2 regions of the Streptomyces sp. NPDC101219 genome follow, and region 2 is predicted to be linked to the other one. Evidence: riboswitches for the same ligand, from Rfam matches in the RefSeq annotation. Region 2 holds a riboswitch; the other holds the start of a gene.
The links. A riboswitch is a leader RNA that binds a small molecule or an ion and turns the genes downstream of it on or off. The one in region 2 is predicted to bind thiamine pyrophosphate.
Positions count from the first base shown of each region.

Region 1 (5,987 bases), on a different contig from region 2:
CACGACGGGCGGGCAGCGGACGGCAGGACGACGGACGACCGGGGAGGCGTCAGCGCTTGCGCCGCCTCCCCCGGCCACCGCGTGAGGAGGCCGCACGGGCCTCCGGCACCGCCCCGCCCTCCGCAGCCGCTGCGGCGGCCTGCGCGCGGGGCCGGGCGGACGGGCGGTCAGCCGAGACCACCAGGGCGGCCAGTGCCGTGGTGACCGGTACGGAGGCGACCAGACCGATCGAACCGATGAGCGTCCGCACGATCTCCTCCGCCACCAGCTCACTGTTGGCGACCGTGCCGACTCCGCTCTTCGCGATGGAGAACAGCAGCAGCAGGGGCAGCGCCGCGCCCGCGTAGGCGAGGACGAGGGTGTTGACCACGGACGCGATGTGGTCGCGGCCGATCCTGATGCCGGCGCGGTAGAGTGCGCGCCGGCTCATCAGCGGGTTGGCCTCGTGCAGCTCCCAGACCGCGGACGTCTGCGTGACCGTGACGTCGTCCAGCACACCCAGCGAACCGATGATGACGCCGGCCAGGAGCAGACCGCTCATGTCGATCCCCGGGTACAGCCCGTGGATGAGGCCGGTGTTGTCGTCGGTGTTCCCGGTCAGCGCGGCCCAGCCGATGAAGACCGAGCCGAGGATGCCGATCAGCAGCAGGGAGATCAGGGTGCCCAGCACAGCGACCGACGTCCGGGCCGACATGCCGTGGCACAGGTACAGCGCCATCAGCATGATGGCGCTCGCCCCGACCACCGCGACCGCCAGCGGGTTCGAGCCCTGGAGGACGGCGGGCAGGATGAAGAAGTTGAGCACCATGAAGCTCAGGGCCAGCGAGACCAGCGCCATGACCCCGCGCAGTCGTCCCACGACCACGACGGCGAGCGCGAAGATGCCGGCCAGCAGAGCCAGGGGGAAGCGCCGGTTCACATCGGTGACCGAGTACTGCAGGTCCTCCGGCGCGGACGGCTCGTAGGCGACCACGACCTCCTGGTCGCGGCTCAGCTGCCGGGACTGGTCGGGCTGCACGATCTCGGTGAACGTACGGCCCTTGTCCTGGCCGGTGTCGACCCGGATCGTGGCCTTCTTGCAGGTGCCGTCCGCCTGTTGCTGGGCCGAGGAGCCCTCCGCCGTGGACGTGTCACCGGTCGGCACCCCTCCGGAGGCGTTGACGGACTTGCAGCTGACCTCGACCACCTCGGTGACCGTGGCCTGCTGGGTCTGCCGGTCGAAGCCGACGCCGGTGCGCTCGTGCGCGGGAGCACCGCCGGGCCACAGCACCACCAGGCCGGTCAGCACCGCCGCGGCGAACGGGATCAGGATCGCCGCGATCACCTTGCGCAGGTGCCGCGAGACGGGGGCCGCCGGGCCGTGACTGTGACTGTGCCCGTGGGAGTGGCCGCCGCTCGGCCCCGGATGTCCATGGCCCGGCTCCGGGCCGGCCCCGGTGCCCTGGCCGGGGACACCGCCGTTTCCGGCGCCGGATCCGCGGGGTGGTTCGGGCGGGGGGTACGGAGAATGGTGCGTCGAGGTCACCGCCCGATCATCGCAAGAACGGTGGGGGCCCTCTGGTCACCGCGCCAGAACGGACGCTAGCGTGGGGGCACCTTTTGTACACGCGGGAGCTCGGAGCACCGGGCTGAGAGGGCGCTGACCTCCGTCCCAGCGACGTTTCACATGAAACATCACCGAGTCCGAGTGATGTTTCACACGGAACGCCGTCCGACGGAAGCCGCTGCGTCGACCGCCGAACCTGTTACCGGGTAATGCCGGCGTAGGGAGTAGGTCTCATGACCAACAAGGACGCACGCACGCCTGCCTCCACGCAGAATCCGACGGAAGCGTCGGTGAACGGGGAGAGCGCGACACCCATCGGCTGGCACAAGGCGTACGTCGAAGGCACCCGTCCTGATCTGCGAGTGCCGGTCCGTCAGGTCCGTCTCACAAACGGGGAGTCGGTCACGCTCTACGACACCTCGGGCCCGTACACCGATCCGCATGTCGACACGGACGTGCGCAGGGGACTGGCGCCCCTGCGGGAGAACTGGATCGTGGCCCGGGGCGACACCGAGGAGTACGCGGGACGGCCGGTCCGTCCCGAGGACGACGGGATCAGGCACACCTCGCCGCGGGGTGGTCTGCGCAACCTCGACGCGGTCTTCCCCGGGCGTCCGCGTCAGCCGCGCAGGGGCCGCGAGGGTCGCGCGGTCACGCAACTCGCGTACGCGCGACGCGGCGAGATCACGCCGGAGATGGAGTTCGTGGCGATCCGGGAGAACGTCTCTCCGGAGGTCGTCCGCGAGGAGATCGCGGCGGGCCGGGCCGTGCTGCCGGCCAACGTCAATCACCCGGAGTCCGAGCCGATGATCATCGGCAAGCGGTTCCTGGTGAAGGTGAACGCCAACATCGGCAACTCGGCGGTGACCTCCTCCATCGAGGAGGAGGTCGAGAAGATGACCTGGGCGACGCGCTGGGGCGCCGACACGGTCATGGACCTGTCCACCGGCCGGAACATCCACACCACGCGCGAGTGGGTGCTGCGCAACTCCCCGGTGCCGATCGGGACCGTGCCGCTCTACCAGGCCCTGGAGAAGGTCGACGGCCGGGCCGAGGAGCTGACCTGGGACATCTACAAGGACACGGTCATCGAACAGGCCGAGCAGGGCGTGGACTACATGACGGTGCACGCGGGTGTGCGCCTGGCGTACGTACCGCTCACCGCCCGTCGCAAGACCGGCATCGTCTCGCGTGGCGGCTCGATCATGGCGGCGTGGTGCCTGGCGCACCACAAGGAGTCGTTCCTGTACGAGAACTTCGAGGAGCTCTGCGACATCCTCGCCGCTTACGACGTGACGTACTCGCTCGGTGACGGCCTGCGGCCCGGTTCGATCGCGGACGCCAACGACGACGCCCAGTTCGCGGAGTTGCGCACGCTCGGGGAACTCAACCGGATCGCGAAGCGTTTCCACGTACAGACCATGATCGAAGGCCCGGGCCACGTCCCGATGCACAAGATCAAGGAGAACATCGACCTTCAGCAGGAGATCTGCGATGAAGCCCCGTTCTATACGCTCGGCCCGCTGACGACGGACGTCGCGCCGGCCTACGACCACATCACCTCCGGCATCGGCGCAGCGATGATCGCCTGGTGGGGCACGGCGATGCTCTGCTACGTCACACCCAAGGAACACCTGGGGCTGCCCAACCGCGACGACGTCAAGACGGGCGTGATCACCTACAAGATCGCGGCCCATGCGGCGGACCTGGCCAAGGGACACCCGGGAGCGCAAGAGTGGGACGACGCCCTGTCCGACGCCCGCTTCGAGTTCCGGTGGGAGGACCAGTTCAACCTGGCCCTCGACCCGGACACGGCCCGGGAGTTCCATGACGAGACGCTCCCGGCGGAGCCCGCCAAGACGGCCCATTTCTGTTCGATGTGCGGGCCGAAGTTCTGTTCGATGAAGATCAGCCACAGCATCACCGAGCGGTTCGGGGACGCGGGGGCCGACGGCGCGTCCGCCGAGGAGATCGCCGAGGGCATGCTCCAGAAGTCGAAGGAGTTCGCGGCGGGCGGCAACCGGGTGTATCTGCCGATCGCCGACTGACGCGCCCTCCAGGCCCTGAGCCGGGCCTGAGCGCCGCACGAACGGTGGTGGTGCCCGCGATTTCCGATCCGGGCACCGCCACCGGACGACCGGGTGGTCTCGCCGCCGGACCGGGCGACGCCCCCAGGGCGGCGGCCCGGCGCCGGTCCCTCGGCGCTGCCGCCCGCCCGGCGCCGGCACGGTGGGTTCCAGCCATGGAGGAGGGCAGACTGAGCGCATGACAGCCACACCGATGAGCAAGGGTTCCAACCTTCCGGTCCATGCCCCGGTGGTGCGCGTCGAACTCGCCTGGGGCACCGGTCCCGGGGTGCCCGACGTCGACGCCTCGGCCCTGCTGCTGACCGACGCCGGACGGGTGCGGGACGACGGCGACTTCGTCTTCTACAACCAGCCCCGCCACTCGTCCAACGCCGTGACGCACCGCGGCAAGCTGGACTCGGCCGGCGGCTCGACCGACACGCTGGAGGTCGACCTCCGCGCGCTCGAGCCCGCCGTCGAGCGGATCGTGCTGTGCGCGTCGGCGGACGGCGGCACCTTCGGTCAGGTCCCGGGCCTGGTACTGCGGCTGTTCGACGCCGGGACGGGAGCGGAGCTGGCCCGGTTCGACATGGCGGCCGGCACGGAGACGGCCTTCATCGGCGGTGAGCTGTACCGGCGGCAGGCGGCGTGGAAGTTCCGGGCGGTGGGCCAGGGCTACGCCTCCGGACTCGCCGGACTGGCCACCGACTTCGGCATCTCGGTCGACGATGCTCCCCCGGCCGCGCCCACCACTCCGGCGGCCTCCCCGCACGCTCCGCCCGCCGCTCCCCCGGCACCGGCCGCCGGAACGCCCTATCCGTCGCAGCCCGCCCCGCCGGCCCCGCCCCCGGCCGTACCTCCCGCGCCCGCTCCGGCGACTCCGCCCGGCCCCGGGACGACCCCGCGGCTCACCAAGGGGGAGGAGCGGCTGCCGGTGGACATGCGCAAGCGGTTGTCCCTGCGCAAGGAACAGGTGGCGGTGAGCCTGCGGAAGCACGGGGCGACCGGGGTCACCGCCCGCGTCGTGCTCGTCCTGGACGCCTCCGGGTCGATGTCCTTCCTGTACTCCAGGGGCATCGTGGCCGACGTCGTCGAGCGCATGGCCGCGGTCGCGGCTCAGCTGGACGACGACGGCGAGATGCAGGCCTGGACGTTCGCCTCGAATCCGGCCCGGCTGCCGGATCTGCGGCTCGGCGAGCTGCCCGAGTGGCTGCGGCTCCATGTGCGGGTGGGGGAGATGAGCCTCTTCCGGCGCGGCCGCAAGAAGGGGCTGGACCCGAGCCAGGTCGACATGCGCGCGGTCGGTATCCAGAACGAGGAGCAGAAGGTCATCGCCGAGGTGCGTTCCTTCGTCCGGGGCCATCCGGCGTCGGCGCCCACCCTGGTGCTGTTCTTCTCCGACGGTGGTGTCTACCGCAACGCGGAGATCGAGCGGGAGCTCCGGGATGCGGTGGAGGAGCCGATCTTCTGGCAGTTCGTGGGGCTCGGCAGAGCCGACTACGGCGTGCTGGAACGGTTCGACACCCTGCCCGGCCGACGCGTCGACAACGTCGGGTTCTTCGCTGTCGACGACATCAGCACGGTGCCGGACCCGGAGCTGTACGACCGTCTGCTGTCGGAGTTCCCGTCGTGGATCGCGGCCGCGGGCCGGGCGGGCATTCTCTGACCGGCGGACGGGCGCGTGATCGCGCTGCCCGCACACCGCCTCGCCCCCACACCACCGGCCCGAACACCACCGGGCCCCCACACCGGCGGGTCTCGACACGACGAACCGCCGAACGGACACCTGACGACCACGACGTCCGCGGCTCGCGTCCCCGGGCGCGCCCACGCCCCGGCACCCCGCCGAGAGACCCACCCACGACCGCCGTGGGACGCCCGCGCGCATCGCACCCCCGCCGTGTACCGCCCGCGCTCAGGAGGCCGGGAGACCAGGAGGCCAGGACGCACCGCGGCCCCGGACCGTCCGGTCCTGGGGCGCACTCGGCCCTCTCCCGGCTCCCGCTCCGCGGGGAGCGCGAGCCGACGGCCGGACCGTCCGGCTACTCCGGCTGGTGTTCCGGTCCGCCGAAGTCCGGGCTGCTGTAGTCCGGGCTCGAGTAGCTCGGCCGGCCGCTGGACGGCCCCTCGTCGGGGCTGCTGAACCCCGGCCGGTCGTAGCCGAGCTGTGGGATGCGCCCGGCCGGCGTGCCGGGCCCCGACCGGTGCAGTGCGGCGGCGGCGCCCGGGTCGGCCAGGGCGTCGCGCAGGAACGGCACGATGCCGCGCTCCAGGAGGGCCTCCCGCCAGGCTTCCCTGGCCCGGGCCAGTTCCTCGTCGGCCTGCGCGTACGGCCCGCTGTGTGCCGAGGGCTTGTTGCGCAGTGCGGTGAGCAG
Region 1 is NZ_JBIWOK010000008.1:236,224-242,210, forward strand. Features, by position in the region: gene ACIRPP_RS18295 (YibE/F family protein) at 50-1,525, opposite strand; TPP riboswitch at 1,598-1,787, shown strand; gene thiC (phosphomethylpyrimidine synthase ThiC) at 1,780-3,594, shown strand; gene ACIRPP_RS18305 (VWA domain-containing protein) at 3,812-5,278, shown strand; gene ACIRPP_RS18310 (hypothetical protein) at 5,655-5,987, opposite strand, start outside.
Region 1: another riboswitch for thiamine pyrophosphate. It lies ahead of thiC (phosphomethylpyrimidine synthase ThiC); the one in region 2 lies ahead of ACIRPP_RS28700 (thiamine ABC transporter substrate binding subunit).

Region 2 (5,987 bases):
GGCCGTCTTCGTCGGCGTGGTCGCCGTCGCGGTCGTGGTCGGCGTGTGGGAACTGACCAAGCGGCTCCAGGAGCGCAAGGACATCCGCGCGCCCTTCGTGCCGCTCGCGATCGGCGGCGCGGCGATGGTCGTCGCCGGGTACGCGCGGGGCGCCGAGGGCGCCTGGGCCGCCATGGCGCTCACCGCGCTCGCCGTGCTGGTCTGGCGCATGACCGAACGCCCCGAGGGCTACCTCAAGGACGTCACGGCCGGCGTGTTCACCGCCTTCTACGTGCCGTTCCTGGCGACCTTCGTGGCGATGATGCTGACGGCGGACGACGGATCCCGGCGGGTCCTGACGTTCCTGGTGCTCACGGTCGTCAGCGACACCGGTGCCTACGCCGTCGGCTGGCGCTTCGGCACGCACAAGCTGGCCCCCCGCATCAGCCCCGGCAAGACCCGCGAGGGCCTGCTGGGCGCCATCGGCTTCGCGATGGTGGCGGGCGCGCTGTGCATGCAGTTCCTGATCGACGACGGCTCCTGGTGGCAGGGCCTGCTCCTCGGCCTCGCGGTCGCGGTCAGCGCCACGCTCGGCGACCTGGGCGAGTCCATGATCAAGCGCGACCTCGGCATCAAGGACATGGGCACCCTGCTCCCGGGCCACGGCGGCATCATGGACCGGTTGGACTCCCTGCTCCCGACCGCCCCGGTGGTCTGGCTGCTGCTGGTGATCTTCGTCGGCTCGTCCTGACCGCCCGCCTGCGCGTCACGGCCCCCGCCCCCGTCACTCCGGGGCGGGGGCCGCGTCGTCTCTCCCCCTCCGGCTCCTGCGGTGCGGCGGAATACGGCGGGACCGGAGGCGCGTTGCCGCGATCACCGACCGGGCCCGTCCGGTGGGGGAGAGGACGTGAGGCAGTGAGTCTCCGGCGGTTCGAATACGCCCTGGCCGTGGCCGAAGCGGGTTCGGTGACGGCGGCGGCGGAGTCCCTGCACGTCGCCCAGCCGTCCGTGTCCCAGCACCCTGTGTCGCACGCCTTTCGCCCACCGCCCGGAGCGGTGGGGACCAACCAACGCGATCGAACGTGCCGCCCACAGCGCCCGTGGCAGACTCCGGCGCATGACACTCGATCAGACGCTCGTCGACGCGGCCGTGGATCTCATGAACCGCCGCTGGCCCTCGGAGGAACCCGGCGGTGCGGCCGCCGTGCGGCTCGCCGACGGCGGCATCCTGACCAGCGTCGGGCTCGACAACATGCACGGCTCGGTCGCGCTCTGCCAGGAGACCGGCGCCTTCATCCAGGCCTACACCCAGAACCGGACGGTCACGGCCTCCGTCTGCGTCTGCCGTGACATGGAGCGCGCCAGAGTCCTGATCCTGCCGCCCTGCGGCATCTGTCAGGAACGCCTCGCGCTCTGGGGACCCTCCGTCGAGGTCGCCGTCCCGCGGCAGGACGACCCGACCCGGTGGGAGGCCCGCTCCCTCGCGGAGGTCAACCCCTACTACTGGGGCCCGCAGTTCGCCGACGGCCAGTGGCCTTCCCAGGCGCAGCACTCGGAGTGACCACGGGTGCAGCCGCACGGCACCGCTGCACGACCGCCGCGGCATGCTCCCCCGTCCGGGCGGGCTGTAGCCTGTCCGCTCACCGTTGGTGTGGATCAAGGAGTGGTGATGTTCGACCTCATCGTCATCGTGCACGTTCCCAAGGTCGAGGACATCGCTCCCGTCGCCGATGCCCTGGCTCGGATGCGCCCGCTGTGCCTCGCCGAGGACGGCTGCGTCAGCTGGGAGGCGTACCAGTCGCACGAGGATCCCGCACGGTTCGTCCTGGTCGAGCGCTGGGCGTCTCGGGCCCACTGGGAAGCCCATGATGCGGGCGAGGCCATTCAGAAGATCTATCTGCCCGAGATCATGCCGCGCATCGAGCGCGAGGTGCACCCGAGCGCACCGGTACGACTCCGGGGCTCGGCGGTCACAGGCGACGCATGATCTCCACGGGGTCGTGCCAGGGCGTCCGAGATGTGTGTACCCGCAGCGTCAGGCCGGTCGGAGCACTCGTGCCCCCTCCCCGCCGTGGCAGCCGGCACCCGCAGCCCACCCAAGTTGATCTGCGACACTGGTACAGCCATGCCTAAGCCCGGAGAACTCACCTTCACAGCGCCGCGCGGAGCCAAGAAGCCGCCGCGGCACCTTGCCGATCTCACGCCCGCCGAGCGCAAGGAGGCGGTCGTCGCGGCCGGTGAGAAGCCGTTTCGGGCGAAGCAGCTGTCGCAGCACTACTTCGCGCGGTACGCGCACGACCCGGAGCAGTGGACGGACATCCCGGCCGGGTCCCGGGGGCGGTTGCAGGAGGTGCTGCTGCCGGAGCTGATGACCGTGGTGCGGCATCTGTCGACCGACCAGGGGACCACCCGCAAGACGCTGTGGAAGCTGTTCGACGGCACGCTCGTCGAGTCGGTGCTGATGCGGTACCCGGACCGGGTGACCATGTGCATCAGTTCGCAGGCGGGCTGCGGGATGAACTGCCCGTTCTGTGCGACGGGGCAGGCCGGACTGGACCGGAACCTGTCCACGGCGGAGATCGTGCACCAGATCGTGGACGGCATGCGGGCGCTGCGGGACGGGGAGGTCCCCGGAGGCCCGGCGCGGCTGTCGAACATCGTGTTCATGGGCATGGGCGAGCCGCTGGCGAACTACAACCGGGTGGTGGGGGCGATCCGGCGGCTGACCGACCCGGAGCCCGACGGGCTCGGGCTGTCGCAGCGTGGGATCACCGTGTCGACCGTGGGGCTGGTCCCGGCCATCCACCGGTTCTCCGACGAGGGCTTCAAGTGCCGGCTGGCGATCTCCCTGCACGCCCCCGACGACGAGCTGCGCGACACCCTGGTCCCCGTCAACACACGGTGGAAGGTGCGCGAGGTGCTCGACGCCGGGTTCGAGTACGCGGCCCGGTCGGGGCGGCGGCTGTCGATCGAGTACGCGCTGATCAGGGACATCAACGACCAGGCGTGGCGGGGTGACCGGCTCGGGCGGATGCTCAAGGGGCGTCCTGTGCACGTCAACCTGATCCCGCTGAACCCGACACCGGGGTCGAAGTGGACCGCCTCGCGGCCGGAGGACGAGAAGGCGTTCGTCGAGGCCATCGCCGCGCACGGTGTGCCGGTGACCATCCGGGACACCCGTGGACAGGAGATCGACGGGGCCTGCGGTCAGCTCGCCGCGAGCGAGAGGTAGCCTGGCCCACAGGAGACAGCGGAACAACCGCACGACAACCGCTGGATCGTCGTGGCCGGGCATCATCCGGTCATGTCAGTCACATCTTCATATTCCGACAGGGGAGCGCCACAGCGCTGAGAGTGCGGCACCGGCCGCAGACCCTCCGAACCTCGCCCAGGTCATTCTGGGTAGGGAGATCGGTCACCACTCGAGCTGTTGCGCCCTGCCCGGGACCCCCACCGGTCCCGGGCAGGGCCGCGTCTCTTCCTGGTCGCCTCCAGGAGGAATTCAGTGAGCATCACCAAGAAGGTCACGCAGCGGGCCACCGTCCTGGCCGTCGGGCTGGGACTGGTCACGCTGTCCGCCTGCTCGTCCGACGGCGGCGGCGACGGCGGGGCGTCCGGGTCCGGCGGCTCGAAGACCGTGACCCTCGTCAGCCACAACTCGTGGGCCGCGTCCAAGGACGTGATCGCCGCCTTCGAGAAGGAGTCCGGCTACAAGGTCAGGGTCCTCAAGGACGGCGACGCCGGGTCCGCCGTGAACAAGGCCATCCTGACCAAGGACAACCCGCAGGGCGACGTCTTCTTCGGCGTCGACAACACCCTGCTCTCCCGGGCCCTCGACAACGGGCTGTTCCAGTCGTACAAGGTCAAGGACCACGATCTGGTCCTGCCGGAGTTCCGGGTCGACGAGGGCAAGCACCGCGTCACGCCGGTCGACACCGGCGACGTCTGCGTCAACTACGACAAGGCCTGGTTCGAGAAGAAGGGCGTCACCCCGCCCGAGACCCTCGACGACCTGGTCGAACCGGAGTACAAGGACCTCCTCGTCGTGGAGAACGCCTCCACCTCCTCGCCCGGCCTCGGCTTCCTGCTCGGCACCGCCGCGAAGTACGGCGACGACGGGTGGGAGGGGTACTGGAAGAAGCTGAAGGCCAACGGCGTCAAGGTGGTCGACGGCTGGGAGCAGGCCTACAACGAGGAGTTCTCGGGCTCCGCAGGCGGCAAGGAGGCCAAGGCCGACCGGCCGCTGGTGGTCTCCTACGCCTCCTCGCCGCCCGCCGAGGTCATCTACGCGGACCCCAAGCCGGACACCGCCCCCACCGGCGTGGCCGAGGGCACCTGCTTCCGGCAGGTCGAGTACGCGGGGCTGCTGAGCAACGCCGCGAACCCCGAGGGCGGGAAGGCGCTGCTCGACTTCCTCGTCAGCAAGGAGTTCCAGGACGACATGCCGCTCAACATGTTCGTCCATCCGGTGCGCGAGGACGCCGAGCTGCCGGAGGAGTTCGCGCAGTACGGGCCGCGGGCGAAGAACCCGCAGACCCTGGACCCGGCGAAGATCGCCGAGAACCGTGACCAGTGGGTCAAGTCGTGGACCTCGCTCGTACTGAAGTGACGCGAGCCGCGGCGAAGCGGCGCGGGAACGCGGCGCGGCTCGGCCTGATGGCCGTGCCCGTCGTGTTCTTCGCCGTGTTCTTCGCCTACCCCGTCGCCGCGATCGTCGCGCGCGGCATGAAGGTGGACGGGGTCTGGCAGTTCGGGCGCATCGGCGAGGTGCTGGCGCAGCCGGACGTCCGGCAGGTGCTGTGGTTCACCACCTGGCAGGCCCTGGCCTCCACCGGTCTCACCCTGCTGATCGCGCTGCCCGGCGCCTACGTCATCGCCCGCTTCGACTTCCCCGGCAGACAGCTGCTGCGGGCCGTCGTCACCGTCCCCTTCGTGCTGCCGACGGTCGTCGTCGGGACCGCCTTCATGGCGGTCGTCGGGCGCGGCGGGCTGCTGGACGACCTGTGGGGCGTGCGGCTGGACACCACGGTGTGGGCGATCCTGCTCGCGCACGTCTTCTTCAACTACGCCGTGGTCGTACGCACCGTCGGCGGCCTGTGGTCGCAGCTCGACCCGCGGCAGGAGGAGGCCGCGCGGATGCTCGGCGCCTCCCGGTTCGCCGCCTGGCGGACCATCACCCTGCCCGCGCTGGCGCCCGCCGTGTCCGCCGCCGCGCTGATGGTCTTCCTGTTCACCTTCACCTCCTTCGGTGTGGTCCAGATCCTCGGCGGGCCCACCTTCTCCACCCTCGAAGTGGAGATCTACCGGCAGACCTCCGAGATCTTCGACCTGTCCACGGCCGCCGTCCTGACGATGATCCAGTTCGCCGCCGTCGGCGCGATCCTCGCCCTGCACGCCTGGACCGTGCGGCGGCGGGAGGCCGCGCTGCGCCTGGTGGACGCCGCCGTGACGGCGCGACGGCCGCGGGGCGCGGGACAGTGGGCGCTGCTCGCCTCGGTCGTCGCCACGGTGGCCGTGCTCCTCCTGCTGCCGCTGGGCGTGCTCGTCGAACGGTCCCTGGGCGCCGCCGGACTCGGCTACTACCGGGCGCTGACCCGCGACGACGGGGGAGTGTTCCTGGTCGCGCCCATCGAGGCGGTGGGCAACTCGCTGCGGTACGCCCTCGCCGCCACCGTCATCGCGGTGGTGATCGGGGGCCTCGCCGCCGCGGCGCTGACCCGGCGGGACGCGGGCCGGCTGGTGCGCGGCTTCGACGCGCTGCTGATGCTGCCGCTCGGGGTGTCCGCGGTGACGGTCGGCTTCGGCTTCCTCATCGCGCTCGACGAGCCGCCGCTGGACCTCAGGGCGTCGTGGATCCTGGTCCCGCTCGCGCAGGCACTGGTCGGCGTCCCCTTCGTGGTGCGGACCATGCTGCCGGTGCTGCGTGCCGTGGACGGCCGGCTGCGGGAGGCGGCGGCCGTGCTGGGGGCGTCTCCGTGGCGGGCCTGGCGGGAGGTGGACCTGCCGAT
Region 2 is NZ_JBIWOK010000019.1:35,842-41,828, reverse strand. Features, by position in the region: gene ACIRPP_RS28725 (phosphatidate cytidylyltransferase) at 1-730, shown strand, start outside; partial or broken gene ACIRPP_RS28720 (LysR family transcriptional regulator) at 895-987, shown strand; gene ACIRPP_RS28715 (cytidine deaminase) at 1,097-1,540, shown strand; gene ACIRPP_RS28710 (putative quinol monooxygenase) at 1,649-1,966, shown strand; gene rlmN (23S rRNA (adenine(2503)-C(2))-methyltransferase RlmN) at 2,105-3,211, shown strand; TPP riboswitch at 3,301-3,406, shown strand; gene ACIRPP_RS28700 (thiamine ABC transporter substrate binding subunit) at 3,485-4,588, shown strand; gene ACIRPP_RS28695 (ABC transporter permease) at 4,636-5,987, shown strand, end outside.